One region of the Blautia sp. DFI.1.216 genome, then DNA from elsewhere that is predicted to be linked to it. Evidence: riboswitches for the same ligand, from Rfam matches in the RefSeq annotation. Region 1 holds a riboswitch; each other region holds the start of a gene.
The links. Region 1 has a riboswitch for cyclic di-GMP ahead of LJE11_RS14580 (ABC transporter substrate-binding protein). Riboswitches for the same ligand answer to the same signal wherever they lie in the genome.
Positions count from the first base shown of each region.

Region 2: it holds a riboswitch for cyclic di-GMP, as region 1 does, so the genes downstream of both, LJE11_RS15345 (sensor domain-containing diguanylate cyclase) here and LJE11_RS14580 (ABC transporter substrate-binding protein) in region 1, are expected to answer to the same signal.
Region 3: it holds a riboswitch for cyclic di-GMP, as region 1 does, so the genes downstream of both, LJE11_RS14360 (substrate-binding periplasmic protein) here and LJE11_RS14580 (ABC transporter substrate-binding protein) in region 1, are expected to answer to the same signal.

Region 1 covers NZ_JAJDML010000044.1:4,721-15,555, reverse strand. The annotation lists gene LJE11_RS14605 (ABC transporter permease) at 1-849, opposite strand, end outside; gene LJE11_RS14600 (ABC transporter ATP-binding protein) at 830-1,741, opposite strand; gene LJE11_RS14595 (hypothetical protein) at 1,743-2,519, opposite strand; gene LJE11_RS14590 (RNA polymerase sigma factor) at 2,522-3,103, opposite strand; gene LJE11_RS14585 (ATP-binding protein) at 3,476-5,746, opposite strand; gene LJE11_RS14580 (ABC transporter substrate-binding protein) at 5,760-7,538, opposite strand; cyclic di-GMP riboswitch class I at 7,756-7,831, opposite strand; gene LJE11_RS14575 (DUF3786 domain-containing protein) at 8,207-8,827, opposite strand; gene panD (aspartate 1-decarboxylase) at 9,362-9,754, shown strand; gene panC (pantoate--beta-alanine ligase) at 9,864-10,703, shown strand; gene LJE11_RS14560 (bile acid:sodium symporter family protein) at 10,707-10,835, shown strand, end outside.
Region 2 covers NZ_JAJDML010000049.1:13,317-24,151, reverse strand. The annotation lists gene LJE11_RS15380 (hypothetical protein) at 1-209, opposite strand, end outside; gene LJE11_RS15375 (hypothetical protein) at 453-839, shown strand; gene LJE11_RS15370 (PTS transporter subunit IIC) at 1,007-2,098, opposite strand; gene LJE11_RS15365 (YczE/YyaS/YitT family protein) at 2,357-2,992, shown strand; gene sdaAA (L-serine ammonia-lyase, iron-sulfur-dependent, subunit alpha) at 3,072-3,941, opposite strand; gene sdaAB (L-serine ammonia-lyase, iron-sulfur-dependent subunit beta) at 3,961-4,629, opposite strand; gene mgtE (magnesium transporter) at 5,387-6,781, shown strand; cyclic di-GMP riboswitch class I at 7,267-7,342, shown strand; gene LJE11_RS15345 (sensor domain-containing diguanylate cyclase) at 7,447-9,165, shown strand; gene LJE11_RS15340 (LysR family transcriptional regulator) at 9,201-10,109, shown strand; gene nikB (nickel ABC transporter permease) at 10,624-10,835, shown strand, end outside.
Region 3 covers NZ_JAJDML010000042.1:19,956-30,790, forward strand. The annotation lists gene LJE11_RS14345 (helix-turn-helix domain-containing protein) at 1-252, opposite strand, end outside; gene LJE11_RS14350 (Lrp/AsnC family transcriptional regulator) at 396-854, opposite strand; gene LJE11_RS14355 (MATE family efflux transporter) at 1,073-2,416, shown strand; cyclic di-GMP riboswitch class I at 2,579-2,672, shown strand; gene LJE11_RS14360 (substrate-binding periplasmic protein) at 2,852-3,667, shown strand; gene LJE11_RS14365 (ATP-binding protein) at 3,651-5,834, shown strand; gene LJE11_RS14370 (ABC transporter substrate-binding protein) at 5,834-7,684, shown strand; gene LJE11_RS14375 (hybrid sensor histidine kinase/response regulator) at 7,690-10,638, shown strand; gene LJE11_RS14380 (putative ABC transporter permease) at 10,706-10,835, shown strand, end outside.

The sequences.
Region 1 (10,835 bases):
ATAACTGAAAAATGGAACTTTATCCACTGTCTTCCACATACTTCCCGAAATGACTACTCCTGTCAGATTGTATCCTCCCTTTAAGTCATACACGATTTTGCATAATCCCCATGCACTTCCTGTAATTCCTGCATATAACAGAACTGTTATCGTAAAAGAAGCCAGAACTTTGGCTGAAGTATCCTTCCTTTTCCCCTCCACTGTTGTAAAGATTACTGGTAACATCTTTGTCTGACTTTCCTCTGCAAAAATACCTGAAATCACACAGAGGATCATAATACTTCCCAAAATCAGTCCAAACTGCAGCAGTTCTCCGAAAACTTTCCAGCCTGTGGTATATTCCAGTGTTGGTTTGAGCTTCCACATTGACAATATCTCATTTTTCATCTGTTTCTTATCGTTTTTTTCTGATTTGCTGTCTATATTTTCATTGTATTCTTTATAGGCTTTCCATAAATCAGTGTCCTTAAGCCTATATCGCTCTGTAGGTTTTACTCCATTCTCCCAGCTTCCATTTGTAAAAAATCTTGTTACAAAATCATTCAGATAATTACCGTTCTTCCAGCCAGACATATTTTCATTTAATTCCGAAGGAAGTCCATATTTATCTACAATCTGATTGATTTTTTCATCTGTGACAGTACCCGCATACTCTTCTGTAATTTTTTTATTCATCTGTACTGCTTCATATCCTGAATAGCTCCGACCATCTATTACACATCTCTCATCTCCCACTTCCGCAAACCAGAAATACACAAACATCAATCCCAAGATTGCTAATATTCCTATCCAGAAAATCTTCCTGTGAAAAATTTTATAAAGTTCCATCTTATACAACTGTATTCTCATCTCTTCTGCTCCTTATTCTGTTAATATCCTGTGTTTGATAAAGATATGCATCCTCCAGTGTTTCCTCTGCAAGTTCAGCAGCGGGAAATGGGCATTTTTCTGAAATAATCCTCAGTTCTGCCTGGTTTTCCTCACTGCCGTTTCTCAGGTTACTTACCATATACTGGTTACAAAGTTTTTGTGCCACATCAGTCGAAACATTACATTTCCAGACATATCCCTTTACACTTGCAGTAATCCCCTGTTCTGTTCCACTACAGATCAGTTCACCATCCTTCATAATTAAAATCTGATCAGCGATGTATTCAATATCGGATACAATATGTGTCGAAAGTAATACTGTTTTTTCTTTTCCCAATGAACTGATAATATTTCTAAATTTTACCCTTTCTTTCGGATCCAATCCTGCAGTCGGTTCATCCAGAACCAGAATTTCCGGATTATTGAGCAACGCCTGGGCTATTCCTACTCTCCGAAGCATTCCCCCTGAAAAAGTTCTAAGCTTTTTCTTTTTATCCTTCTGAAGTTCTACCAGTTCCAGCAGTTCCTGAATCCTCTGCTCGGAACACTCCGCTGACATAGCTTTCAATGCAGCTATGTATCTCAAGAATCTTTCTGCTGTAAAATTGTCATAATAACCCAGTTCCTGTGGCAGATACCCCAGAAGCCTGCGGTACTCTGCTCCCATCTGAGCAATTTCCATTCCATCATAATAAATATTTCCTGTGGTTGGCTGCAAAACTCCACAGATCAGACGCATCAGAGTTGTTTTTCCCGCCCCGTTTTCTCCGAGCAGACCATAAACTCCATGTTTAAATGTATAACTTACCTGTTTCACCGCTGTTTTGTCTTTATATTTTTTCTGAACCTCGTATAACTTTAATTCATGCATATTATGCCTCCTCAAACACCATTTCTCCTGCCGAGAACAATCTTTTTACCTGCACAAATGTTAATCCTCCTGCCACTGCACACACACCTGCCCATATACTGATTGAAGCAGAAAATAATGCGCCAGAAATGTTTGATACCACTATACAAACACCTGAACAGATAAGAATTCCTGCTGCCATTGCCACTGATGCTTTTTCTCCTGTTTTAAAAAGTAAAATCCCGAAATCTAATGAACCTGATACGAGATATGCTGTCAAAATATATATCACTGTCTGCAAATTTGATACTTCCCATGTATTTCCTGAATATAATGCCAATAACATAATAACTGTAAAATTAATGCTTCCGATAACCATCAGCCCTGCTGCCGCACACATTCTGGTATCAAAATAACAGGTTGCTCCCAACTCTGCCATTTTTCCAAAATATAACTTGTTAATCCCCCAGACAGAAAGCGTGCTCAAACAACCAGAAATTATCATACTTACCATTATCGCATCATTTTTCCCTGTTCCTGCATACTGCAAAAATACCATCAGCGCAAAACCTGCAAAAACTGCCATAATATACACAATTACATATGTTTTATCTATAAGTCTGAATTGCTGCCACAAAATATCCCTCAATGAAATCTCTGTTCTTTTTCTCTGCTTTTTATTTTCATTTTTGTCGATCTCATTTTGAAGATATTCATACATTTTTAATATCCGCTTCTGTTCCGGACAAACCTGTATTTCCGCTTTTTGAAAAAGCCGTCTGATATCTTTATCCTGCATTCTCATTGATCTCCTTCCTTTATCATATTTTTCATCTGCTGAATTCCAATACGATATCTCGACTTTGCAGTAGAGAGACTACAATTCATCATCTTTGCAATATCTTTAAATTTCAATTCCTCATATGCACGCAAAATGATTACCTCCCTTACCTCCTGGGAAAGTCTGTTCAGTAGTCCTTTCAGATAAAGATAATCTTCCATTTCTTTCATTTTATCTGTTCCGCAAATATCTGGATATTGCTGAATATTTTTCGTGTTTTCACTTATTTTAAGAATTCCGTTTTCATTCTCAGCTTCATAACTGCGGAGATTTTTTCCTGCCTCTTTTTTTCTCTGCTGATAATCAAAGCAGAGGTTTCTGGCAATGGTAAGAAGATATCCTTTCAGATTGTTTCTTTGATAAGATGTCCCATATTTCATAAACTTCAGGAAAGTTTCCTGCGTAATATCATAGGAATCTTCTTCGTTCTGTATCATGTAAAGACAGAAACGGAAAATGTCCGCATAATATTGTTTTATAATGTCAGATAATGCCTCTTTATCTCCGTCCCGTACTTTCTTCAGCAGCTTTCTGTCACTCATTATATATTCTCCTGTTGTAAAACGTCTTACATATTATATAACCATAAATGATGTAAAAAAGTTCACAAAACTTATTACGTTTATAAAATTTCTCATGGAAAAACTGCATTGAAAGAGTTCTTCTGCTTTATATTGCATAATTACATGTTTCTGATAAATTACCCGATATGGGTATAGAAGTTATAGATGTGCATAATCGAATACAAAAAGATTCCGAGCATACATTAGAAAAACAGGGAGATAAATTTCTTATCTCCCCAAAACTGACGATTCGTATTTTAAGCTACGATCCACTTTTCCTCACTCATGTAACTCATATGATGTTCCAAGCACCTGATCCAAAACAGCAAGTACGGGTTTATTATTTAATGGTTACTGAGCAATGACCTGCGTTTCGGTACCCCCCCCGCCGCCGGATTTTATGCTTCTTATTGTCTTTTCCAGCGTCTTCATATCAACCGGTTTTGAAATATGGGCATTCATACCAGCTGTCAGAGAATGCTGAATATCCTCTGAGAATGCATTGGCAGTCATGGCAATAATCGGAATTGTCTTTGCCAGCTCATGGGAGCTTCTGCGGATTGCCTTCGTTGCCTCATAGCCGTTCATGACAGGCATCTGTATATCCATCAGGATCATATCATAGTCACCAGGAACAGACTGTTCAAATGTCTCCAGAACCCTTTGACCATTTTCACAAATCGTACACTCCGCGCCCTCAATCTTTAACAGTTCCGTCAGAATCTCCGCATTCAGCTCATTGTCCTCTGCACACAGAAATCTCATTCCTTTCAGGATATTGCCATCCTGCTCTTCTGTTTCTGCCTGTGAATCCGGAGAAACAGATCTTTCTTCTGCGATTTTCAGATCCATAAAAACCTCAAAACAGCTGCCCTGTCCCGGTTCACTTTCTACATCAATGGTTCCGCCCATCAAATCAACCAGATTTTTGGTGATTGCCATTCCAAGACCGGTTCCCTGTATCTTATTTGTCAGGGAATTTTCTGCACGGGTAAAGGCATCAAAAATCGTGTTCTTGAAATCTGCCGACATTCCCATACCATTATCGCAGACTAAAAAGCGATACTTTGCATAAACAGATGAATTTGATTCACATTCCTCTGCCAGAAGCTGAATTTCTCCACCTTCCTGTGTATATTTTATTGCATTAGACAGCAGATTACTAAAAATCTGCATCAGATGAACCTGATCCCCGTTCACCCACTCATGCCTGATGTTTTCTTTTGTAATTGTAAGAGTCTGCTTCTTTTCAGATATCTGAGAACGAAATATAGTGTCAATCTCCTGTATAAAATCCGGAATAGAAAAATCAGAATACTTGAAGACAGTTTTTCCTGCTTCAATCTTACTCATATCCAGAACCTCATTAATGATTCCTAACAGATGCTGTGAGGAAGTATCAATTTTATCCGCATACTCTATTACCTTGCCTTTATCACCGGCATCATGTCTGATTAAGGACGTAATACCAATGATCGCATTCATAGGAGTACGTATATCGTGAGACATATTGGCAAGAAAACTGCTCTTGGATCTGTTCGCCTCCTGTGCCACCTGAAAAGCATCCTCTGCCGCCTGTTTTGCCTGCCGCAGCTTTGTATTCACTGTTTCCAGCTTGGCATTATTTTCCCGCTCCAAACGGATTGCTTCCTGCTGATTTCTGTACATAACAAAGGAAATCCCCATCATAACACAGGCAGCTACGATAACCGTAAAGATAACGATAAATACCATAACAAAATTGACAAGTTTTAATGTATTCGTAGCAACATACTCCGCCGGAACCAGAAAGATAAGTGTCCATTCGGCATTTTCCATTCTTTTTAATCCGTAAAAATATTCTGTTCCATCCAGAACTGCATTAGAATAACTGCAGTCTTTTTTCTCCAGTTCCGCCTTTGTTTTCTCAAAGGAAGAATTGTGAAGATACTTCATATTCTGTAAAACAGAAAATACATTATGGCCCTTGATCAGTTCCACCTGATTGCTGTTGAACAGTTTAGATCCATTATCATCCAGTACATACACACTGTTGTTTCCGTTATAAGCTTCGCAGTTAAAATATGGATTTAGCTGTTCCATGTCCTGGGCAATTCCAAAATAGAGAATTGAAGTTTTCTTTTCTCCATTTTGAAGATGTATGGGCTCCGGCAAACGATTCAGAAATACCATCTTTGACTGGTTATCCGTCATAGAATCAAAAACAAAACTGATCTTTTCAGGACTTTCTTCAAAATAATCCAGTTCCCGGAAAAGTCCCTTGTTTCCGGATTCTGTATAATATCCGCCTTCTGAATCCACTGCCATCAACGTAATCTTCTGCTCTGCATATGCTGATAATTCATATTTCTTTTTCATGTGTCTGCAGAGTTCATCTGTAGTCTGTACGTTTGCATCTCTCAGATAATTACATTCTTCCGTTACCCGATTCCAATGGGAATCGATCACATCCTCCAGATTTTGAAACATTTGACGGGTAACCTCTTCCATCTGGTTTAATCGTTCCTCATAGATAATATCCTGGATATAAGTATGATACAGGAAAAAGAATGCAAGAAACATCGCTATACCAGTCATACAACAACCCAATATTAAGTTCCGGTAACTCTTTGCCTTCTGCATCCTTCTCCTCCGCTTATTTCCATTCAGCGTCTGCTTCACTTAAAGTTTCAAATTGCCCAAAAAACTCCTTTGCCGCATCCATACCCACAACACCACTGTCTGTCACTTCCGTTTCTGATGCCAGTTTTTCACTGATTCCGGAAATTGCAACCTGATAAGTCTTTCCATCCTCCAGTTCCATATCTTCAGGATTTACCAACATATATGGATAATTCTTGCCTGTACCAACTGCATCATAACCTTCTTCATACAATGCCTGAATCTGTTTTCCTGTCAGCCTGATTGTTTTAATCGTCTGTGACCAGCCAGTCGGAAGAATGATACATACATCATAGTCTGTAATATTCTTTGCATACAGTTTTCCGCTCACACCATCATTGTTCTGGTTCGTACCATTTCCACTGATCCATGTTCCAAGGGATATAAGAGCAACGTCACTTCCGGTTGCCTCGGCAAAGCATCTGCCCACCAGCTTTGCACAGCTTTCCTGTGAAATTTCCTCTGTAGCTGTTGTGATCACTTCCGGCTGATTATTTACCACGCTGTCCTGATCCTCATCCAGCTGATCTGCCACATCCTTTATTGATGCCTTATCCTGCATGAATTCCAGCATTTTGGTTCCGGTATTTACAATCGTATTTTCCCATCCGGAATAAATAAACGGTGTCGTATTCCCTGCATTGATAAAATCCGAAATATCTGCATAGAAGGTGTCATCCGCCTTTGCATCTTTGAAAGGAAGCAGTCCTGCTTTTAATGTACTGTCCGGATACAGGGCACTGGTTCCTTCTACCGTAGACAGCACCTTCATGACTTTTAATGCATCTTCAAGTTTCTCAGGATCATTCTCCAGCTTTTTATTCAATCCATAAAAACGGTTTACATTTAAAATAAATACATTCTTGCTTCCATCTTCAGACAGGTATGGCATCAGACCAAATTTGTCCGTTGTATCTTCTGATTCCATAATGCCATTCTGTGGTCCCAATAGAAACAGTGAATTTCCCTTTATAAAAGCTTCTCTTGTTTTACTATCATCTACCGGATCACTGTTGCTGCAGTCAAGCATACCGAGATTTTTCCATTTCTGGATATATTCCATGCTGTCCATCATGCCTTCCGTGTCACTGACATTTGCCTTTCCTGACAGGTAATCTTTCTGCCACTGCTTTCCAGACATAGTACCAAGGAATCCCGCATCCGCAATATTACATATATACTGGAAGGCTGAACCAGGATACTGAATCTGTGCCATACATAACGTAACTCCTGCTTCTTTTGCCTTGTCTGCAAGTTCTTCAAGCTCTGTAAAAGATGTTGGCAGCTTCCAGCCATGCTTCTCAAGCAGTGTTTTATTATAGGTGATTCCATAACAGTTGTACAAAGATGGAAGCATATAAAGTGCACCCTCATCGGATACATCTTTCAGACGTGATTCCACATAATTATCTGTAAAATCGTATCCTGAGAGATCAATCATCTTATCACTGACATCCACCACATCTGGCTTATAAAAAGTCTGTGTGCAGATGTCCGGAAGATCATCTGCCTCTAACATATTCTGCAGACAGGTTGTTGTATTTGCTCCGCTGTACGGGACTACTTCAAGCTCAATCTCTGGATATGTTTTATGCACTTCTTCTATAAAATTGTCCACTTCCAGATAAGGAGCCATAAAAGTAATTGCTTCGTGCTTCTTTGGTGTTTCATCTGTTTTCCCACACCCTATAAGTCCTGTTGCCGCTATACATGCCAAAATAAGACATGCACTTTGTACTTTTTTGATTTTCATATTTTTCTCTCTTCTCCGATAAAATCATTATGGTTCCGTTTATGAAATAACATCCCTGCTTGCAGGATTCTTCGCCTGCGAAGGGTCGCTTCAGCGACATAATTCCCCTCCGTCGCAGTGCGATCCTGCCCGGAGGTCTTTTTTATGTTATAGGAACATTACGGAGTAATTTCCTATAACATAAAAAAACACCGTCTCACAGACAGCGCACATCATTTCATGCAACTGGCTGCCATTTTACAGGCCCTGTAGCTTTGCGTCACAGACTTTCATCTGCTTTGCCGATCGTCGTTCTATTACAGATTGTAAATTTATGCAAAATATTGATTTCATTATACTCCTACATTCCACTGTACACAAGAAAAACCTCGCCGCTTTAACGCTAAAAAAAGAACAGCCGATTATATATTCGAACTGTTCTCCTACTTCCGAATTCCACGCAACATTGACATTACTGTTTTCTGCTCATTTGTACTTATAGCAATCCTCTTAAATGCATTATTTACGAGGATTGCTATAGATTGATTATTCCATATTCTTAAAACAACAGCTCCATCTGATCCCCCACTTCAATTCTCGCAGTGACAAGTTCATCCGGTTCTTTCCCTCTTTTGTGTTCAGCTTTCAGATACTGCGTACCGCCCTCCAAATGACCGGCTGCAATGTATTCAGCCGATGGTCTGCAGTATAGTCTTCAGAAGATCTCCCTGAAGATAATAGGTTGTCTCAAAATGAAGATATGATAACGATACCTTATCCCACAACAGTAAAATCTTTGGCAGGAATTCTTCATCCCCATCCCAGAACTGAAGCAACACAGAAAAACCCGGAAGAACAGGCATTTCAAATGTCAGATCCGCCCCTGCCAAACGCTCCGTCTGCTTTCCCCCCAGACAGGTGCAGGCCTGCTTTACCTCTTCCACTTTTCCTGAAAATGCTTTTGCATACTTTTCCACAAAGGGGGCTGTTGACGGACTGCTTCCGGCAGTTACAAACCTGCTCACAGGCTGCCACTGCCCGGTCAAAGGCGGCAGTACTTCCTGTCCGGAGCAACAGAGAAAATCATAAATTGTCATAACAATTGTATATTCTCTGCAATCCGTCCATTCATCATCCGCAACATATTCAATGGCACCATTTCCGCGATCGATCCGATATTCTGTTCCGATATATTTCAAATACAGATATTCTTCATCATGTTTCAATCCATATTTCTCTATCAGCTTATCCTGATCATACTTTAGAAACAACTTTCTTCCCGTATATACCTGTTTTTCATAATTATCCATAATATACTTTATTCCATTTCTTATTTAACCGAATCCGCCCGGCACACTACTCTCTTTTCATAGATATATTCTAGCAAACTGTCTGTCAGAAATCAATTATGTTTTATCGTCTCGGGATTTGGGATAGTTGTATGTGAACAGTAGATAAACAATTTATTGACAAATAACCGACCAGATGTAATAATACCACTCAGAGATAGTATTTGGACTCAAAACTATACTCTGGCTGAAATCACTGGAATCTTATATAAAAACAGCCAGCCGGAACCCGAAAGCGGAAACGGAAGGATGTATGTAATTTTAAAAGATAGGAGCCGGTATTTATGATACAGGAAATCAGATTTCCCCTAATCTATGGAATAACAAGCCATATTTTATGTATCAGAAACAGGACTCAATATACAGGGAATCAATCAGAAGCGTTTCAGGGTCAAAGTGTATCCTGATGCGCTTTTTTTGCAGATCATAAAGGTATATTTCCTTTTTATGGAGCTGCATGACTCTGATTTTTCCCGCAGGAAAGGACTATATAAGATGACAATAGAAATGTTAAAAGGAAAAATCCACAGAGCAACTGTTGTCCAGGCCGAACTGGATTATGTGGGAAGCATTACTGTGGATGAAGAACTGCTGGAAGCTGCCGGAATACTGGAATATGAGAAAGTTCAGATTGTAGATGTGAACAACGGCAGTCGATTCGAGACATACACAATCTGCGGAAAACGCGGAAGCGGTATGATCTGTCTGAATGGAGCAGCAGCAAGATGTGTAAGCACAGGTGACAAGATTATCATCATGGCTTACGCAGGGTATGAGCCTGAAGAGGCACGTACTCATAAGCCTGCAGTTGTATTTGTAGATGAAGAGAATAAGATCAGCAGAGTGACCAATTATGAGAAACATGGTCTGCTGAAAGACATGGCCTGAAAACATTGATATCAGGTTAGAGACTATCATAAGATGAAAGTGAATTCAGAAAAGAGGCTATCTCAAAATCTATGATACCGGTCCATTGACCGAGAAAGAGGAGATAACAATGCAGGTAACAAAAACAGTAGAAGAAACAAAAAAACAGATCAAAGCATGGAAAAAAGAAGGTAAAACTATAGGTCTTGTTCCAACAATGGGATTTCTTCATGAGGGACATGCAAGTCTGATCAAAAAATGCAGAGAGCAGAACGACATTGTAGTTGTGTCTGACTTTGTCAATCCAACACAGTTTGGTCCGACAGAGGATCTTGAGGCATATCCAAGAGATTTCGAGCGAGACAGTAAACTCTGTGAGAGTCTTGGCGCAGACCTGATCTTCTGCCCTGAACCTTCTGAAATGTATCATGATCCCCATGCATTTGTAAGTATCGATACATTATCTGAAACACTTTGTGGAAAAACACGTCCTATCCATTTCAAGGGTGTGTGCACAGTTGTAACCAAACTGTTTCATATTGTAGCCCCGGACAGAGCATATTTCGGACAGAAGGATGCTCAGCAGCTTGCCATCATCCGCAAGATGGTCCAGGATCTGAATTTTGATATAGAGATCGTAGGCTGCCCAATCATCCGTGAGGAGGACGGACTGGCAAAATCCTCCAGAAATACATATTTAAGCGATGAAGAGAGAAAGGCTGCTCTCTGTCTGTCCAGATCCGTAAAACTCGGACAGGAAATCATCCACGCAGGCATTTCCGCAGAAGAACTTCTCGGCAAAATGCGTGCAGTGATCGAAAAAGAGCCTCTGGCAAAAATCGACTACGTTTCCATGGTAGATGCACTTACCATGCAGCCTGTGGAAAAAGCAGATCATAATGTTCTCGTAGCAATGGCTGTCTATATTGGCAAAACAAGACTGATCGATAACTTCAGCTACGAGGTATAATATATGGAAAATATTTTAAAGAAAATCGAAAAAATCAGCAGTTTTGCATCCAGATATATTGGAATCATCATCATTGCCTTTTCATGCCTTGCCTTTTTCTGGAGGGATGGATTTGCATGGATGACAAATTAT
Region 2 (10,835 bases), on a different contig from region 1:
TAGAGAAGCAGAAGATCAGATTTTGTGCCGGCGGTACATTCCATTGCGTCAAGAAGCCGTACCAGACGGTCTTCTTCTTTGGGAATGCGTTTTCCTTTATTCATTTTGGAGATATAGTCTAATTGCAGACCACTGGCTTCGGCAAGATAACATAATGTTTTGCCTGTATTTTGTATTTCTTTTTCAAGTCTTTGTGAAAAATCACTCATAGTAATAACAAAATCCTTCCTTAAAATGTAACATATATAAGTATAAGCGAGAAGGATGGAAAATGCAAAGCTTTTATAGAAATTTTGTCTAATATCAGTGCCTAAAACAGTAATAAGCGTTATCTGTGTTATTATCATAACTGCGAAAAAAAATATTGTAAGAAGGAGTAAAATGCTATGTTTTTGGTTGCTGTATTGGTGTTATTGTTCTTAATGTATCGTTTTTATACATTTCGAGCAGAAATGGTTTTTATAATGACATTGCTTACACCTGCGATGTTACTGATAGGAGCATATCATCTGACAGGAGAATATCGTGAAGCAGGAATATTTCTTTTGATAGTTGGAATCTTTTTGTTGGCAGTAGTTATGTTTATGTATCGAATTACAGCAAGGGGTGTAGAAAAGGAATTCAGATCTGCTTATTATAAGAATCTGTTTATTTATGGTGCACTCAGATTTCTTCAGACATTTTGCAGAATGACGATTGTTTTTTCATTTGTAGCCGCTATGCTTGGCGGTGTATCACTTGATTATAAGGAACGGCTGGATATAGCAGGAAGAAAAATTTATGTGGATGATAATCTGCGCGATGCAGAAGGAAATCAATATACAGAAGTAGAAAGATAAAAGAAAATAAAGATTATTTTAAAGAATTATTATAAAAACAGCTGCGATACTGTCTGAAAAGTATGCTCAGGGATAAAACTGTGAGCAGTACGTCAGATGACAGGTAGTGCAGCTGTTTTCTGTTATGGAAACAGAATTTTTATAGAAGGTAATGGATAAAACGAAGATTATGACAGTGTCATATCTCCATCTTTCACCCACCCAAGCTTACGGATAAACATATTGATGAGCGGACACAGAATTGCAGGGAGGATGAAGGAGATCATCAGGAGACCTGCCCAGTCCCAGCCTGTAACTGAGGTTTTAAGTCCATCTGCAATATCATTCATCCAGCCGGTATATACACCAATCTGTCCTACGAATCCGCAGGTACCCATACCGGAAGAAACAGGGGTTCCGTTCATCTGAAGCTTGAACAGACAGGTTGCAAGAGGTCCGGTGATGGCAGAAGTAAGGATCGGTGCAATCCAGATGCGTGGATTTTTTACGATATTTCCCATCTGGAGCATGGATGTTCCGATTCCCTGAGAAACAAGACCACCCCATTTATTTTCGCGGAAGGACATTACTGCGAAACCTACCATTTGTGCACAGCAGCCTGCTACAGCAGCTCCTCCGGCAAGTCCGGTAAGGCCAAGCGCAGCACAGATTGCGGCAGATGAGATAGGAAGTGTCAGTGCAATACCCACAAATACAGAAACAAGGATTCCCATCAGGAACGGCTGCAGGTTGGTTGCCCACATAATAATATTTCCCACTTTCATCGCTGCACTTCCAAGTGCCGGAGCCCACCATGCGGACAGGGCAACACCTACACCGATCGTGACAAGTGGAGTGACCAGAATATCAATTTTGGTTTCCTTAGATACTGCTTTTCCGATTTCGGAAGCGAAGATGGCTACAAATAATACAGCCAGCGGTCCGCCTGCACCGCCTAATGCGTTAGATGCAAAGCCAACAGTAATCAATGAAAACAACACCAACGGCGGACAATGCAGCGCATAGCCGATGGCGACAGCCATGGCAGGACCACTCATTGCAGATGCCAGAGAGCCTACGGTATACTGGGTGTCGTTTACAGTTGCCACAGCAGTGGTCAGAAATGAAATATGAAACTGTGTTCCAAGTGTGTTGATGATCGTGCCGATCAGCAGGGAGCAGAAAAGACCCTGTGCCATGGCACCAAGGGCATCGATTCCATAACGTTTTATAGAGATTTCGATGTCTTTGCGTCTGAGAAATGCTTTTAACTTTTCCATAGATTATATTTTCTCCTGTTTTTATTATGTATAGAAGGGTGTATATACACCTATATACGCTTTTCTCATTATAGTCACATTCACGGAGTAAATCAAGTAGTTTTGTAACTGTTCACATACCACTATCCCGCGAGGTGTTTTGGCATGAATATGCCAAAATCACAATAAAATAGTGGAAAACAATTTACAGAAAGAATATTGTAAAGTATTTTACTGTCTGATATGATAGAAAGAGTTAATTTTACGGAGGAAAAAAAGATGAGTGAATGGATCAGAAAAATAAACTGGAAGTATGTGGTCGTAATGTTGATTGGAAATATAATCCTTGGTTTGGGAATTGCAATTTTTAAACTTTCCGGTCTTGGAAATGACCCTTTCAGCGGAATGGTCATGGCACTGGCAGAATGTGTGGGAATTGAATATGCCCGTTTTTTAATTCTTCTGAATCTGGGATTTTTTGTAATAGAAATTATCTGGGGAAGAAAGCTTATCGGATTGGGAACGATCATAAATGCGTTATTTCTTGGATATTTTGTTACATTTTTCTATAACCTGATCACATCTGTGATCGATGCACCGGATCAGATGGCAATGCAGGTGGTTACCGTATTTATTGGAGTTATCATAACAAGCCTTGGAATTTCCATGTACCAGCTTCCGAAACAGGGAGTTGCACCATATGACAGTATTTCTCTGATCATGACAGAGAAATGGCCGAAAATTCCGTATTTCTGGTGCAGAGTATCTAATGATGCGATCAGTGCACTGGTGTGTTGGCTTGCAGGGGGAATCGTCGGACTGGGAACACTGGTCAGTGCATTTGGATTCGGACCTTTTGTTCAGTTTTTCGATACACATTTTACATCAAAAGTGCTGGCAAAGCTGGAAAAATAATAAAAAACTGTCCTGTATATGCACATTATACGTAGAAAATAGGTGCATTACAGAGACAGTTTTTTTATTTGTCAGCCTGTTAACTGCATATATGGCATGCTTTACATGCAGATGGCGTAGTAGCGCATCCTCCCATAGCAGTTTCACGCAGTTCTGCAGGAAGCTTTTTGCCCACGGTAAACATCGTCTGGATCATTTCGTCCAGAGGAATCAACTGCGGGATTCCTGCGAGAGCCATTTCTGCGGCAATTATAGCGTTTGCCACACCTGCAGCATTTCTGTTCTGACATGGATATTCTACCAGACCGCCGACCGGATCGCATACCAGACCAAGCATGTTCATAAGAACAGTAGATGCAGCAAAAGTACATTCTTTCGGTGAACCTCCCATCAGCTCTACAGCAGCAGATGCAGCCATTGCAGATGCAACCCCTACCTCGGCCTGGCATCCGCCTACCGCACCTGCAACAGTTGCATTTCGCATTGCCAGATAACCAATGGCACTTGCGTTAAATAATGCCCGTATAATCTCTTCATCAGAGAATTGATAATGTTCCTGCATTGCCAGCATCAGCCCCGGTACGATTCCGGCAGAACCGGCAGTAGGAGAGGCCACGATCAGCCCCATGGAGGCATTCGTTTCCAGTGTAGCCATAGCATAAGTAATTGCCTTCTGAAGCAGATTTCCGCAGAGACCTTTTTTCTCCTGAGCGTGGAGACTCAGCTTTCTGGCTTCGCCGCCGATCAGACCACCCATAGATTTTACCGGCTGTCTGATTGGTGAGAAAGCAGCATCTTTCATAATTCCCAGTACTCGTATCATTTTTTTATTTACAATCTCAGAGGCTGTTTCGCCAAGCTCAATCTCACGGATACGCATAATCTCTGAGATAGGAAGATTTTTTTCTTCACAGAGTGCTAAGAGTTCATTTGCATTTTTAAAATCCATGATAAAAATCCTCCTTTCTTTACATCTGTACGATCATAACTTCATGAATATTCGGGTTCTCACGGATTGCAGGAACGATATTCTCAGGAAGTTTACCGTCAGATTCTACGATTGTATAAGCAATATCCCCCTTGCCTTCACGGAACAGACGCATAAATGCAATATTGATATTACGGTCACTCAGGCATTTGGTAATATAGGCTACAACGCCAGGAGTGTCCTGGTGAATCACGATCACTGCGCTGTATTCGCCTGTAAAGTCTACCTGTACGTGATTGATTTTCACAATGCGGACCTTGCCGCCTCCAAGGGATTCGCCGCGTACGGTCATTTTCTGGCCTTTTTCATTTTCCATGCAGATATCTACGGTGTTCGGATGAATATCTGTTTCCTGCTCATTTGGAGTGAAAGAGAATTTCAGACCTTTTTCATGAGCAATATCAAAAGAATTTCGGATGCGCATATCATCAGTAGAGAATCCCATAATACCACCCAGCAGAGCTCGGTCAGTACCGTGACCATGGTAAGTTTTTGCAAAAGAGCCGTACAGGATGAAGTCGGCTCTCTTTAACGGGCCTTCGATCATTTTCTGGGCAAGATAGGAAATACGCGCCGCACCTGCGGTATGTGAACTTGAAGGACCGATCATGTTCGGCCCCATAACATCAAATACACTGATAAATGACATATTTTTTCTCCTGTGAATATCAATTATAGTCTTGCATGTTTATGGCAATAATCTTATTATTTGCAAATTTCTGATTATATTCTATCATTTAGGAATAAAAGAAGCAAACTTATCGTTAACATTAACAAAAATTAATGTAAAAATGAGAAAACAGGGTTGCTTTTTCTCTACTGGGCGGTTACAATAACTGTGCAAATTGAAAATAATTTTAAAAATGCTGTTTCAAAATAGGGAACAGCATAAAATTTGCTGTTAGAAATCAGATTCCCGAAAACAGGGTCTGATATCCGAAATCGTAAATTTTAAAGAAAAGGCAGGTGGAACAGAATGGATAATTGCGATTCTCATGGGCGAAGTAGTAGCACAGGATCTGAATTAAAAAGAGTATATGAGTATAGCAGCCGTTTTTGTTCTGCTGTAGTCATATATTTTCAGGATTTTCCATGTATGCATATAAAATAGGAGTTTTTTACTGTCTGTAATCTGACAGTTTCTGTATGTGGAAGATCGGATGTCTTTTTCATTTCTTATCCTGTATTTATGAAATTCCCCCGAATCATGCAATTACATATTGAGCAGTAATGATCCGGCGAAGATGCCGGACAGTTACGGACAGCGGATGAATAGCAGGTTATGGTTTGATACCCTGCGGTTTATTGTGCTGGAAAAAGCATGGAAGAAATGGCAGTAAAATGTAATAAATAACAGACTGCTTTCTTTTGGTGTGCTTTTATGCAAAAAAACGGAGGATGAAAGAATGGAGAAAAGAGTACAGGATTATTCCAAAGAAATTCTGAAGATCATCCGCAGCAACACCTCTCCGGCCGTTATGGGAGAAAGGCTGCAGGATTATCATGAGAATGATCTGGCAGATGTAATGCCGAAACTGACTGTACAGGAGCGGTGCAAGCTGTACCGTATCCTGGATATAGATATGCTTTCTGATATTTTTGAATATACAGATGAGGAGAATGCAGCAGAGTATCTGAATGAAATGGATGTGAAAAAAGCAGCAGCCATTTTATCCAGAATGGAGACAGATGCTCTTGCAGATGTATTAAATAAAGTTGAAAAAACAAAGAAAAAAATACTGATCGATCTGCTTGAACCTGAGGTTCGACGTGATGTGGAGATGATCGCATCCTTTGATGAGGATGAGATCGGAAGCCGCATGACAACAAATTATATTGTGATCACAGATAAACTGACAGTTAAGCAGGCAATGAGCAGTCTGATCGAACAGGCTGCAAAAAATGACAATATCTCCACTATTTTTGTAGTGACAGAGCAGCAGAAATTTTATGGGGCCATTAATCTGAAAGAACTGATCATTGCCAGACGGGATGATCTGCTTGAGAATCTGGTGGTGACTTCCTATCCATATGTATATGCGGAAGAAAATATTGATGAATGTATCGAAGAACTGAAAGATTATTCTGAGGATTCTATTCCGGTTCTTGACAACGATAATCAGCTTCTGGGTGTCATCACATCTGCCAGTATCATTGACCTGGTTGATGATGAGATGGGTGATGACTATGCGAAGCTGGCCGGTCTGACAGCAGAAGAGGATTTAAAGGAGCCACTGAAAGAAAGTATGAAGAAACGTCTGCCCTGGCTGATTATTCTTCTGGGACTTGGTATGGTAGTTTCCTCAGTGGTAGGAATTTTTGAGAAGGTGGTGACTGCACTTCCGATTATTATGTGCTTCCAGTCTTTGATCCTTGATATGGCAGGTAATGTGGGTACCCAGTCTCTGGCTGTGACGATTCGTGTGCTGATGGATGAATCTCTGACAGGTAAGCAGAAACTGGAACTTGTGTGGAAGGAAATGAGAATTGGTCTGTGTAATGGCGGACTTCTTGGAATTCTGTCTTTTGCGCTGATTGGATTGTATATTTATCTGTTTAAAGGAAAAACACTTTTGTTTTCCTATGCAGTATCCGGATGTATCGGTGTGGCACTGTTGTTGGCTATGTTGATCTCCAGTGCAGTAGGCACCTGTATTCCATTGTTCTTTAAGAAGATCAATATTGACCCGGCAGTAGCATCAGGTCCGCTGATCACAACAGTGAATGACCTTGTTGCAGTAATTACCTATTATGGCCTGAGCTGGCTGTTCTTATTAAAAATGCTGAATCTTGCAGGCTGAATTTCAGATAATAAAAACAGGTCCTGTATCTTTGATTATAAGATATTGGATCTGTTTTTGTATGGAGTTATTATAGTTGGTCGTTATCCCGTAAAATACGGACCTGTCTTAATATTTCAGAGGATTAATTATGACAAATGTAATGTATGTCGTTTGCAATCTGGAATAAATTTTGTGAAATAAGGAAAATAGCAGTTGACATTATTCAGGGGATATGCAAATAATATATTGCAATTAGTGTTTAACTGACCTGACGATTGAAAGAGGCAAGTCGTTATTTGGATTTACAAAGCATATAAATGTTACTGAGAACGGAGTAAACAGTAACAAATAAACAGCGGTGCAGGAAATATTAATGGTAAACAGTAATAAGAAATGAAAAATATAATATATATAATGTGTCTGTGAATAAACCAGTGTGCCGACAAGTTGATTCTTCGAGAAATCAACTTGTTGGCACACCAGGTAACTGTATAATTCCACAGATACAGTATCAGCAAAACAGTCGAAAGGCTGCGGCGCAAAGCTAAAGGGCCTGTAAAATGGCAGCCAGTTGCATTTATACAGAGAGTAATGTCTTGTTGTATTGTAGCGGGCATTATTCTCTTTTATTTTAAAGAAAGGTTGAGAATATCATGTCAGAGCATAGGTGTATGCTTAACAAAATGAATAAGATTGAAATATATGTCGCAAATGAAGATACGGATATTAATCCTTCAGTTCAGGAAGCTATTGAATATGTACTGAAACAGAATGATCCGGTGGGAACAGTCGCCGGTTATTATGATGAGAAGCTGACAATCTGGAGTGTAAGTAACTATTTTCTGCAGCTTTTGGGGTGGGATGACCTTGATGAATTTATGAAAGCATCAGACGGCTCTATGCTCAGTGTGGTCTGTAATGAGCAAAAGCATATATTTTCACCGGAAGGACTTCATGATTTACAGGGTTCTCACACCTTGTATCTTACAGACAGTAAAGGTTTATCAATATCGGTAAGGATTGTGAAGGCAGATGCCAGGGATAATAAAGGACGGCCAATCTGGGTATTATCTGTCAGATCTGATCACTTTGCCCGGAATCAGGAAGCAAGGGAAGCTGCTTTTCACCGGGCTTTTACAGATATGAATCTGTGTGAATATTATGTGGATCTTCAGGAAAATACATTTGAATCTATGAAAGTAAAGGGCTCGCTTCAGGAAATTTTCAACAAAAGCCGGACATGGGATGAACTGATACAGATGTTTCTTAATAATTATGTCTGTCCTGAGAGTAAAGAGGCGGTTGCGCAGATTTACAACCGGGAATATATTATGAAGGAACTCAGAAAAATTACCGGGGAACTCAGTCAGGAATGCAAAGCAGTGTTTGACGGAGAGCTGCGTATTATCCGGAATGTAGTGATGGAGGGAGATACAGATGAGAACGGAGAGGTCAGACACGCCATGATTTTTCTTCGTGATGTGACGGATTCGAAAAATACGGAAAAAGAATGCAGAGCGATGTTAAAGCAGAACATCGCCATGGACCAGCTTATTCAGGGAGTAACCAGGATTGTAGAGCGTTTTGCAGTTTGTGATCTGGACAGCGGGATATACGAATATTATGAGATGAACAATGAGTCTTATTATAATCCTACAGGTGATTACAGGGAGCTTCTTCAGCGTATGTCCGGAGAGTATGTGGTACTTACGGAAAAGATAAATATACAGATGGATGATCTGCTTTCACCGGAACATCTGAGAAAAGTTATTATGTCTGAGGATGATCTGTATACCTTTGAATATTCTACTCTTGACAGATCTTCTTATAAAGTAATGTCAGTGATACCTGTGGAATGGAAAGGCAGTATACTGTCCAAAGTAATGCTGATCGCTCAGGATATCGGGCAGAAGCATGAACTTGAGAAGCTGGCAAATACGGATGCACTGACAGGACTTTATAATGAGCGTTATCTTTCCGAAAGATTAAAAAGAAATGGAAAGCTGCATAAAAAATTTGCCATGTTCTATCTGGATCTGGACAGGTTTAAGCCTGTTAATGACACTTATGGACATGACATGGGGGACAGATTGCTGAAGGCGGTTTCCCGGAGATTGTGTAAATGTATCAGGAAGACAGACTATGCCTTCCGCATCGGTGGAGATGAGTTTTCCCTGATCATTGAGGAGGGCAATATTAATGATGAATTCTGTGAGATGATGGTCAGAAGAATAAAAAGTGTCATTGACCGGCCTTTTGATATAGAGGGTCGTCTGCTGAGCGTGGATACAAGCTGTGGCTATGCTATTTATCCGGAACACAGCCAGAAGATCGATGAAATCCGCATTATGGCAGATCACAGAATGTATGAAGATAAAACTCAAAATAGAAAAAAGGGTTAATGGCGGATAAAAACAGAAAGAGGGATAAAATCTTTATGGATTTAAAACAATTACAGTATTTCGTAGTATGTGCGCAGACTGGTTCATTCAGTGATGCTGCGAAAAATCTGTATTCTACACAGCCCAGTGTCAGCAAGGTGATCAAGGGACTGGAAGATACGCTGGGAATGCAGCTTTTTGAACGGCTGCCAAGAGGAATCAGACTGACAGTACAGGGGCATAAGATGTATGAATATGCGTCGAAAATTATAAATGAAGTAAATGTTCTGGAAAATATGGCTTCCAGCGGAATGACAAAATGGATAAGGATATCTCTAAATCCCAGTTCCTGGTTTGCCAATCAGTTTGTGGATTTTTATAATGAAACCTATGAAAAAAAGTACCATTTCCAGGTAACAACAGCAGGCGTACAAAGCGTAATGGAAAGAGTCCGGGATTATATGGATGACATTGGTTTTGTATATATCCTCAGTCAGCAGAAGGAAAATTTCCTGTATGAACTGTCAAAAAACAAAATGTATTTTGAACCCATCTATGAAACAGATGTAATGCTGTATCCGGGAGGGCTGACAGAGCTTTACAATTCCGGCAAAGAGAGGGTAGAACTGGAAGATCTGAAGGACGTCCGTTTTATACAGAATTATCAGGATGAATTTTTTGACATCGGTGCTGTAAAAGAGGATGCATTCCAATGGAAGGATATTGATATTTCCGTGCTGACCAACAGTGATTATATTATGGAAAAAATGCTGAAGAACAGTAAGGTGGCAAATATAAGCGGAAGTTACCTGTCAGAAAACAAAGAAGGAACTACACCGGGAATCCCTCTGGATATTGGAGACAGTAAAGTGATTTTTGGTTTTATACTCCACAAAGGAGAAGAAATGGATGAGAGTGTGGCAGAGCTTGTGGAGTTTTTAAAGAGCAGACTGCCGAAGCATTAATTGCCGAAGCATTAATAAAAATTGCAGTTGACTTTTTAACTTATTTTGCATATACTAATAGTAGCTAAGAAATGAAGTGAAATTTCCATGAAGCGAAACGAAAGCCCTCAGAGTTGCCGCTCTGAGGGCTTTCTTGCTCGTTACGGAGAGCTGTTCCGTTTAGACTGTTGCTGTCTAATGTCCGCTGTCCAGCCATTTGCATATGTAGTAGCTAACTACGCCTGCTATGACAGAGACAAGAAATGAAGTAAAAATTGCTTCCATGAAACTCACCTCCTTCCTGCTGGAGGTTCGACAGCTCTTGTAGTATAACATAGTTTAGAACAAAATGGGATGGTTGTTTTAAATTATTGCTGATATAAAAAAAACCTATTCCAAAAATGACGGTAGATATTCAAATTAAGAATAGCTTATAACCCCCAGGGTGGGTTGTGGGCTATTTTTGCTTTTGTTAAACTGAACGGTGGCAAATTAGGAGTACAATTTTCAAAAATTATAAAATGGAGATAATCAAATGAGAAAATATGCATTCAGACGACTGCTTCAGCTGATTCCCATTTTATTTGCGATTACTTTTCTCTCTTATGGCATGATGCGGATTGCGGGAAGTGATGTAGTAACACAAAAAATGGAAAATACAGGACAGATCCTGTCAGAAGATAAGTTAAATGCAGCCAGAGAACAGCTGGGACTGGACAAACCATTTCTGACCCAGTATTTTGTGTG
Region 3 (10,835 bases), on a different contig from region 1:
AGCCGATGTAAATTTACTTTGGTTTTTATATCCCACAGCGGCGGCAATTCCCGAAATAGATTTATCTTCCTGCAACAGCATATTCGATGCCAACTTCATACGGTATTCTTTCATGTAAGAAGCGATGGGCATTCCATAGACTGCTTTGAAAACGGATTTCAAAGTAGTGGTGTTCATCAGATACTGCTTTGACAACTCTTCAATAGTATAGTGGCGTTTTAGGATATGTTCCCGTGTACGAAAAATGGGCATTTTATTGTTATTTTGAAAAGCTGCGAGGCGTTTCAGGAAGAGCAAACTGTTGAAGTCAAAAAGTGGCTGGGAGCGTTATATTTAATTCACTTTGGCAAGGTGATATGACTGTATGGATCAAGGTTGGTTGCAGCTTCTGACTTTTATAGCCGTAATCCTTTAATATCTTTAATGCGTGATAAGATCATATTGCAACTGCAGCTGATAATGCCAGGCAGTGTATCAATGACATTGTGCAGGAAGTACTCCATTTCATCACCTGATGAAGCAACGGCATGTACATGAAGCCTGTCTCTTCCTGTGACACGGTAAATCTGTGAGACTGTATCATTTTTGTACAATATATCTGTCACCTGCGCCAGGTACTCCGGTTTTGTTTCAATTTCAAAATAGCATGATACAGCCCCACTGATTTTTTGCGGATTAATAATTGTTGTATATTCTTCGATTACGCCTCTTTTCTCCAAAGCCTGGATACGGGCTTTTACTGCCACTCTGGAAATACCGGTTTCTTCACCGATATCAGAGTAAGAGATACGTGCGTTTTCTATAAGCAGCCGGATAATCTTCTGATCCAGCTCATCTAAACCGTCCAGGTACATAAGTTCCCTCCTGTAAAATAATATAAAATAATATCCATCTGATAGCAGCTTTTTTCAATATCAAATATCATATCATTTATATTACTAAAAGTAAACAGCAGCTTGACTTATTTGCTGTAACTACATATAATTGTTGCGTAACGAAATCTTAAACTTACATTTTGAAAATACAATCGTGATTTCGGATAAAAAGCAGGAATTGATGGAGGAAAATGAGAATGTCAAAAGATGAATATTTAATCACAGATGCCCCTCTTAAAGCACTGACTGTTTTTGCAATGCCTATGATTCTGGGCAGCTTCTTTCAACAAGTATATAATATGGCTGATTCCATTATCGTAGGTCAGTTTGTGGGATCCTCTGCACTTGCGGCAGTTGGAGCCTGTGCCGCTTTGACCAATGTTTTCATCTGTGTGGCTTTGGGAGCCGGTGTAGGAGCAGGTGTACTTGTGAGCCGCTATTTTGGAGCTCAGAATTATAGCAAAATGAAAACAATTGTGTCAACATCGTTGATCAGTTTTCTGATTCTGAGTATACTTCTGGGGGTTTTTGGCTTTGTTTTTTCTCATTTTATGATGAGTTTATTACAAACACCTGCTGACATACTGGATGAAGCGGTACTGTATCTGCGTGTTTATTTTGTGGGATTTCCCTTTCTGTTTATGTACAATATCCTTTCAACGATGTTCAATTCCATCGGTGAATCGAAGATTCCGCTGGGCCTTTTGATATTTTCTTCTGTTTTGAATATTGTTATGGATCTTTGGATGGTGGCAGGTTTAGGGCTGGGTGTGTTCGGTGCCGCCCTTGCAACTCTCATTGCGCAGGGGATTTCCGCAGTGTTTTCGCTTTTGATTTTCTTTAACCGGATGCGTCGATATAAAAGCCGCTTTAACTGGTTTGACAGGCAGGAGTTACATTCCATGCTTCGTATTGCAGTACCATCGGTTCTTCAGCAATCCACAGTGTCAATTGGTATGATGATCGTACAGGCGGTTGTAAATCCCTTCGGTACACAGGCGCTGGCAGGTTATGCGGCAACCATGAGAGTAGAGAATGTTTTTTCACTGATATTTGTATCCATTGGAAATGCGGTTTCGCCCTATGTTTCCCAGAATCTTGGAGCAAAGAAAATTGAACGTATTAAAAAAGGATATCACGCTGCACTGGTGTTAGATCTGTGTTTCGCAGTCCTTGCTTTCATAGTCATTGAAACACTGCACACCCCAATTTCTTCCTTATTCCTTGGAAAAGATGGAACCGCTCTGGCATATCAGGTGTCCGGGGATTATATGAAATGGCTGGGATATTTCTTTATTTTTATGGGTATTAAGATGGCAACAGATGGAGTTCTTCGTGGACTTGGAATTATGCGGCCGTTTCTCATTGCCAATATGGTAAACCTTGCCATTCGGCTGTCAGTTGCCTTGATTTTTGCACCGCGTTATGGAATTGCATTTGTCTGGCTTGCTGTACCGGCCGGATGGCTTGCGAATTTTCTGATCTCCTATGGGGCACTTAGAAAATCATGGCCGGTTGATGAAGGAGTTTCATTCCGGTAAATTTCTCTTAAGTTTTGATGGGAAGCTGGATTTGTATGTTAAGAGGTATATTTTCGTTACTGTTCACTGGCAATATCCTGCGAAGCGTGTTGCTGTGAACAGTAACATATTTTCTTATAGACATGATATAGTATGAGTGCTATAATAAAAATAATTTTTTATGGCATTTATTGGCAAACCGGTTGAAAAGCCGGGGCGCAAAGCCAGAAGGAGCTAAAGTCAGATTGAAATCTGGCCATGCCAGCCGGTTGCATCATGCCTCAGTAATAAAAAAAGGTAAATGTTAAATGGGCATTATGGAAAAAGTTCCTGTAAAATTTTTTACAAGGAACTTTTTTTTGTCTTCAAGCGGATATTCGCAACCTCCGCAGGGGACTTACCTGATTCGGTTAAATTTGATGGAAAATAGAGAAGAACAGCAGGAATGGAGAAAAGATGAAAGGAAAAAGAGTGATTGCAGGCATTCTGCTTGTGGGAATTTTAGCAACTGCCCTGGCAGGGTGCAAAAATGCAGATGTTACTAAAAAAGAAAGAGAAAAGCCCGTTATCACCCTGGGCAGTGACAGTTATCCGCCATACAATTATCTGAATGAAGATGGAATCCCCACAGGAATTGATGTGGAACTGGCTACAGAAGCTTTCAGAAGAATGGGGTATCAGGTGGATGTTGTCCAGATCAACTGGGAGAAGAAAAAAGAACTGGTAGAAAGCGGAGAGATCGACTGTATTATGGGCTGTTTTTCCATGGAAGGACGCCTTGACGATTACCGCTGGGCAGGACCCTACATAGCAAGCCGCCAGGTAGTTGCTGTAAATGAGAGCAGTGATATCTATAAACTAAGTGATCTGGAGGGAAAGAACCTTGCCGTCCAGTCCACAACCAAACCGGAAGGCATCTTTCTGAACCGGACAGATGAAAGGATCCCCAAACTGGGCAATCTGATCAGTCTTGGGCACAGGGAACTAATCTATACCTTTCTGGGAAAAGGATATGTAGATGCAGTTGCTGCACATGAGGAATCCATTGTCCAGTACATGAAGGATTATGATGCAAGCTTCCGTATCCTGGAAGATCCGCTGATGGTGGTCGGGATAGGTGTTGCTTTTGCAAAAGAGGATGACAGAGGAATTTGTGAGCAGATGGATCAGACGCTGGAAGAAATGCGTCAGGATGGCACATCCCTGAAAATCATTAAAAAATATCTGGATGATCCCCAGAAGTATCTGGAGGTGGATAATCTTGGATATTAGGAGAAGAATAAAAGTAAAGCGATTCTGGATATTCGGCATTCTGCTTGGAATCTGTGTGACTGCAGCTTCCCTGTATTACTTTTTTCAGGCAGAGAAAAAGGAAGCAGAGAACAGGATGGTGAAAACTGTAAACTATGTCAAAGTGCAGTGTTCCACCTACACCCATTATAATGAAGCTTCGGAATCTAAAAGTCTCCTCCGCGCCATTGAAAGTGCCAGACAGATGAGTACGAATATCGACATGGAAACAGAAAACGGCTGCCGGTTAAGCCAGGAGTTTCTGAAAGAAAATCTGCAGACCCTCTGGGTGGATGGTATCCTTGTGCTGGATGCAGAGGGAAAGACAGTCTGCAAATACAGCATGGATGAGGCTCTGACCAATGAGATCACAGATTATCTGCAAAAAGACATTATCATGGATTTTACCGGATATGAAGAAAGATCTTATTCGGAACGGATTGACCGAGAAGACGGATCACGTATCGACATTGCAGCCTGTGCCAGAAAAGATGCACCAGGTATGGTTGCAATTTATTATTACACATCTCCGGAATTTGTCAGAAATTATACCCTGACAATACAGAACCTTTTAAATGGCTATAGCACTCAGAAAGATGGAACGATTATTGTTGCAGATAAGGGAACCATCGTTGCCAGCAACGATGAAAGCCTGCTGGGACAGGATACTGCCGGCAATCAGGTTGTCCAGGCAATGAAAGAGCATACAGACAGTCAGCATATTTTTCATTTAAAAAATGAAGGAACCAGATGTTATGGAATCATGCTGAAGCAGCGGGATTATTATATTTATGCCTATCTTCCGGATACGGAAGTATTCCGTAACCTGCCGCTAAGTGTAACAGCTGTCGTTTTTCTTTATTTACTCATATTCGGTATATTCTGCTTCTGGGGTTACAGAGCGGATCTGGCACACCGGAAACAGGAACAGGAAAAAGATGAAAAATATAAAGCAGAACTTCTGAGAACAGCAAAAAAAGCAGAAGCAGCCAATGAGGCAAAAACCGAGTTTCTGCAGCGAATGAGCCATGATATCCGGACACCGATCAATGGAATCTGCGGCATGATCAATGTGGCAGACTATTATGCAGACAATATGGAGAAACAGACGGAATGCAGGGCAAAGATCAAAGAGGCATCTCATCTGTTGCTGGAACTGATAAACGAGGTTCTGGACATGAGCAAGCTGGAGTCAGATGAAGTGGTTCTGGAAGAAATCCCATTTAATCTGAACAGTATTTCTGAGGAAATACTGGGTGTGATCGAACATATGGCTACAGAGCAGAATATCCGGATCATTTGGGAAGAGAAAGAAGTTACACACTGGAATCTTATTGGAAGTCCGGTGCATGTGAAACGGATTCTAATGAATATTTTGTCTAATGCGGTGAAATATAACAAAGAAAACGGATATGTCTATATCAGCTGTCGGGAAATCCCATCGAAACAGACAGCAATGACCACATTGGAATTTGTCTGCAGAGACACCGGAATTGGAATGACAGAGGCATTCCAGAAACGCATTTTTGAACCATTTGCACAGGAACATGCAGGAAGCCGCACAAAATTCGCCGGAACAGGGCTGGGAATGCCAATCACAAAAAAACTGGTGGAAAAAATGAGCGGAACCATTTCCTTTGAAAGTAAAGAAGGCACAGGGACTACATTTGTGATCCGGATTCCATTCCGGATTGACACAGATATGAAGGACAGGACTGAAGCTGAAGAAAAAACGGAAACTTCTATCCATGGACTCCATGTTCTTCTGACAGAGGATAATGAGCTGAATATGGAGATTGCAGAATTTGTGCTTCAGAATGAAGGCGCTGTGGTGACAAAAGCATGGAATGGACAGAAGGCTGTTGACATATTCAGAAAAAACAGACCTGGAGAATTTGATGCTATTCTTATGGATATTATGATGCCTGTCATGAATGGATATGAAGCAGCAAAGATGATCCGCTCTCTGGACAGAGAGGATGCAAAAGTGATACCGATCATTGCCATGACAGCAAACGCGTTCACTGAGGACAAAATGAGAGCAAAGGAAGCAGGAATGGATGAACATATTGCCAAGCCTGTTGATGGGAAATTATTAGTAAAAGTGATCAATGAGTTAGTAAAACGCGATCAGAGGGAGAAGTTATAATGAAAAAGAAAAAATGGAACAAGTTAGTTTCTGTGCTTTTGGCGATGGTGACAGCCGTATCACTTCTGTCTGGCTGCGGCGGGAAAAGTGCGGAAAAAGAAGATGCAGAAACCATCACAGTGTATTTATGGAGCACAAAGCTGTATGAAAAATATGCGCCATACATCCAGGAACAGCTTCCGGATATCAACGTTGAATTTGTAGTAGGCAATAATGATCTGGATTTCTATCGTTTTCTGAATGAAAACGGCGGATTGCCGGATATTATAACCTGCTGCAGGTTTTCCCTCCATGATGCAAGCCCCCTGAAGGACAGTCTGATGGATCTTTCCACAACCAATGCTGCAGGTGCTGTCTATGATACCTACCTTAACAATTTCAAAAATCAGGATGGCAGCGTAAACTGGCTTCCTGTGTGTGCAGATGCCCATGGCTTTGTAGTGAACAAAGATCTTTTTGAAAAGTATGATATTCCTCTTCCAACGGATTATGAAAGCTTCGTTTCTGCCTGCCAGGCATTTGATGAGGTGGGTATCCGTGGGTTTACTGCAGACTATTACTATGATTATACCTGTATGGAAACACTGCAGGGTCTGTCTGCATCAGAGCTGTCTTCTGGGGATGGACGTAAGTGGCGTACCATCTACAGTGACCCGGACAATACAAAGAGAGAAGGTCTGGACAGTACCGTCTGGCCGGAGGCTTTTGAACGTATGGAGCAGTTTATTCAGGATACAGGGCTGAGCCAGGATGATCTGGATATGAATTATGATGATGTGGTTGAGATGTACAAAAGTGGTAAGCTTGCCATGTATTTCGGCAGTTCTGCCGGTGTAAAAATGTTCCAGGATCAGGGCATTAACACAACATTCCTGCCATTCTTTCAGCAGAACGGCGAAAAGTGGCTGATGACTACACCATATTTCCAGATAGCTTTAAACCGTGACCTGACAAAGGATGAAACACGTCGGCAGAAAGCAATGAAGGTACTGAACACAATGCTTTCAGAGGATGCGCAGAACCGGATCATTTATGATGGGCAGGATCTGTTAAGCTATAGCCAGGATGTGGATTTCCGGCTTACGGAATATCTGAAGGATGTGAAACCTGTGATCGAAGAAAACCATATGTATATCCGTATTGCGTCAAATGACTTTTTTTCCATTTCTAGGGATGTGGTGTCTAAGATGATCTCAGGAGAATATAATGCAGAGCAGGCTTATCAGTCATTTAATTCCCAGCTTCTTGAAGAAAAATCCACTTCTGAGGATATTGTGTTGGATTCAAAGAAAACTTATTCCAATCGTTTCCATACCAGCGGAGGCAATGAAGCCTATTCTGTTATGGCAAACACTTTGCGTGGTATTTATGGGACGGATGTGCTGATTGCAACAGGAAACAGCTTTACAGGAAATGTACTGAAGGCCGGTTATACAGAAAAAATGGCAGGCAACATGATTATGCCAAACGAGCTTTCCGCTTACAGCAGTGAGATGAGCGGGGCAGAACTGAAGGAAACGGTCAGAAACTTCGTAGAAGGCTACCAGGGAGGCTTTATCCCCTTTAACCGTGGCTCTCTGCCTGTGTTCAGTGGTATTTCTGTAGAAATCAGGGAAACGGATAATGGTTATACATTGAGTAAAGTTTCAAAGAATGGAAAACAGATTCAGGACAAGGATACTTTTACTGTGACCTGCCTTGCAGCACCACAATATATGGAAGCTTATCCGGCAGAGGAAAATATTGTATTTGATGGAGGGGATACCTCTGTGGAAGATACCTGGACAACATATGTTTCAGATGGTAATGCCATTCTTGCAGAGCCTGAAGACTACATTACTCTGAGGTGAGAAGAATGGATGTTAAGAATCATAATACAAACAGAAAGAAACGGGTTGTGAGAAAACGATGGAATGCAGCAGTTCTTATTGCCCTATTTGTTGGAATCCTTTTGACTGTTTTCCAATATTTGGGGTTTGTATCGAAGACTGTTTATGAGGAAAGTGTTTCTCACCTGACAGAAATTTTTCATCAGTCTGATAATATGCTAAGTGAGCTGACAAATAAGAATCTGACTTATCTCCATATATGGGGGGAATATCTGCAGAACACTTCCGATGAAAGTGAAATTCGTGAGTATATAGAGAAAGCACAGGAAGATGCAGGCTTTTTAGATTTTTATTTCCTGTCAGCGGACGGGAACTATAAGATGGTAACAGGTGAAACCGGGTATCTGGGATTACAGGAAAATATTGAAGATGAGATCCGGCAGGGAAATGATGTGATAACCAATGCAACAGTTCCCGGAAAATCCCAGCTCCTTGTTTTTGCCACTCCCAGGCCTCATGGAAGTTATCAGGGCTTTGAATATGATGCCATTGCCATTGCCTATGAAAACTCTGATATCGTAAATGTGCTGAATATTTCTGCTTTCAATGGAAATGCCCAGAGTTATGTGGTTCATCCGGATGGCCGTGTTGTTGTGGATCATTCTTCTGAGGCATGGGGAGAGGTGTATAATTTCTTTGGGATTCTGAGAGAACATTCTACTCTGTCTGAAAAAGAGATCCTTAAGCTTTCAGAAGAGTTTAAGGAAGGACATACAGATGCAATGCTGATAAATCTGGATGGAGAGGATTACTATCTGGTCTATGAGAAATCCAAACCTCAGGACTGGATCTTTCTGGGACTTGTCCAGGCTGATATCGTCAATGCAAGTATGAATGTTCTGCAGCGTAGCACTGTGCTGCTTGTAAGTGCAGTAGCGGTGTGTATTGCCGGTCTTTTTATTGGAATTATTCTCCGGAAAAACAGGGTAAACCTGAAGAGAAAGGATACGGAGATCCTGTACAGGGACGAATTGTTTCAAAAGCTGTCAATGAATGTAGATGACGTTTTCCTGATGCTGGATGCAAAAACATATCAGGCAGATTACGTCAGTCCCAATGTGGAAAAACTGCTGGGAATTACAGTAGAACAGATTCGTAAAGATATTTGTGTCCTTGGGAAACTGCATCCCGGGGACGTTGAAGATCCGGAGAAGAAGTATCTGGAAGAAATCCAGGTTCATGAGCAGCAGGAATGGGATCTTGAATATGTTCATCAGAAAACAGGAGAACACCGCTGGTTTCATAACGTTGCAATGGGCAGCGAGGTAAACGGAAAAAAGAAATATATCCTGGTTCTGTCAGATCGTACCTCTGATAGAAAAATGAATCAGGCCCTTTCTGAGGCGGTCCGCGCTGCGGAGACTGCAAACAAGGCAAAGAGCACCTTCCTTTCCAATATGTCTCATGATATCCGTACACCAATGAATGCGATTATTGGTTTTACTACACTGGCTGTAAGCAACATTGATGATAAAGAAAGGGTTCGGGATTATCTGGGTAAGATTCTTTCCTCCAGTAATCATCTGCTCTCACTGATCAATGATATCCTGGATATGAGCCGTATTGAGAGCGGGAAAATCCATCTGGAAGAGACGGAAGTCAGTCTGTCAGAGGTTCTTCATGATCTGAAAACCATTATCAGCGGACAGATCCATGCGAAACAGTTAGAGCTTTACATGGATGTCATGGATGTTACCAATGAGGATGTTTATTGCGACAAGACCAGGCTGAATCAGGTACTGCTGAATCTTTTGTCCAATGCGATCAAGTTTACTCCTGCAGGCGGAACCGTTTCTGTTCGGCTGAGAGAGTATCCGGGTACACAGAGAGGCTGTGAACTGTACGAAATCCGGGTAAAGGATAACGGAATCGGCATGAGTCAGAAATTTGTACAGAAGATCTTTTCTCCTTTTGAGAGAGAGCGGACTTCCACTGTAAGCAGGACTCAGGGTACAGGACTGGGCATGGCTATCACCAAGAACATCGTGGATATGATGGGCGGAACCATTGAGGTTCAGACAGAACAGGGCAAAGGTACTGAATTTATTATCCGTCTGCCATTGCGGATTCAGCCTGAGAACCACCGTATAGAGAAAATCGCAGAACTGGAAGATCTGAAGGCATTGGTAGTAGACGATGATTTCAATACCTGTGACAGTGTGACTAAGATGCTTGTAAAGGTTGGAATGCGTTCGGAATGGACACTTTCCGGTAAGGAGGCTGTTCTCCGTGCACGACAGTCTATGGAAATGGGGGATGCATTCCACGCTTATATCATTGACTGGCGTCTGCCTGATATGAATGGCATTGAAGTTACCCGTCAGATCCGCAGTCTTGGTGATGATACGCCAATCATTATCCTGACTGCTTACGACTGGTCAGATATTGAAGTGGAAGCCAGGGCAGCAGGGGTGACTGCGTTCTGTGCCAAACCTATGTTTATGTCAGATATCAGAGAGACTCTGATGGCTGCTATCGGTCAGAAGCAGGCCGGGGCAGAGGATAATATTCTTCCGGCAGCAGATTCAGATTTCAGAGGCAGGCAAATACTGCTTGTGGAAGATAATGAACTGAACAGAGAAATTGCAGTAGCACTCCTTAGTGAATATGGTTTTCAGGTTGATACAGCGGAAGATGGAGCAGAGGCTGTGGAGAAGGTTAAGAATTCAAGACCAGGTGATTATGATCTGGTGCTTATGGATGTGCAGATGCCTGTAATGAACGGATATGAGGCTACTGAGCAGATCCGTTCACTGGATGATCGGGCACTGGCGGGAATTACGATCCTTGCCATGACTGCCAATGCTTTTGACGAAGACAGAAAGAAAGCACTGGCATGTGGTATGGATGGATTTCTATCCAAACCAATTGTTATAGAGGAGTTGATCAGTACATTACAAAACAGTCTGGGGTAAGTTTTCTGTTTGAACTGTGATAATGGGATATGAAAAGTGGTTTGATGAAAGCAAGGAGGAGCAACGAATGATTTGTGGAATGACGTATTTTCAGATATGTCTGTATTTTCTTATTTATTCTTTTGGCGGCTGGGTTGTTGAAGTTATTTTTCATGCAGTAGCGTTGGGAAAAGTTATAAACAGAGGTTTCCTGAATG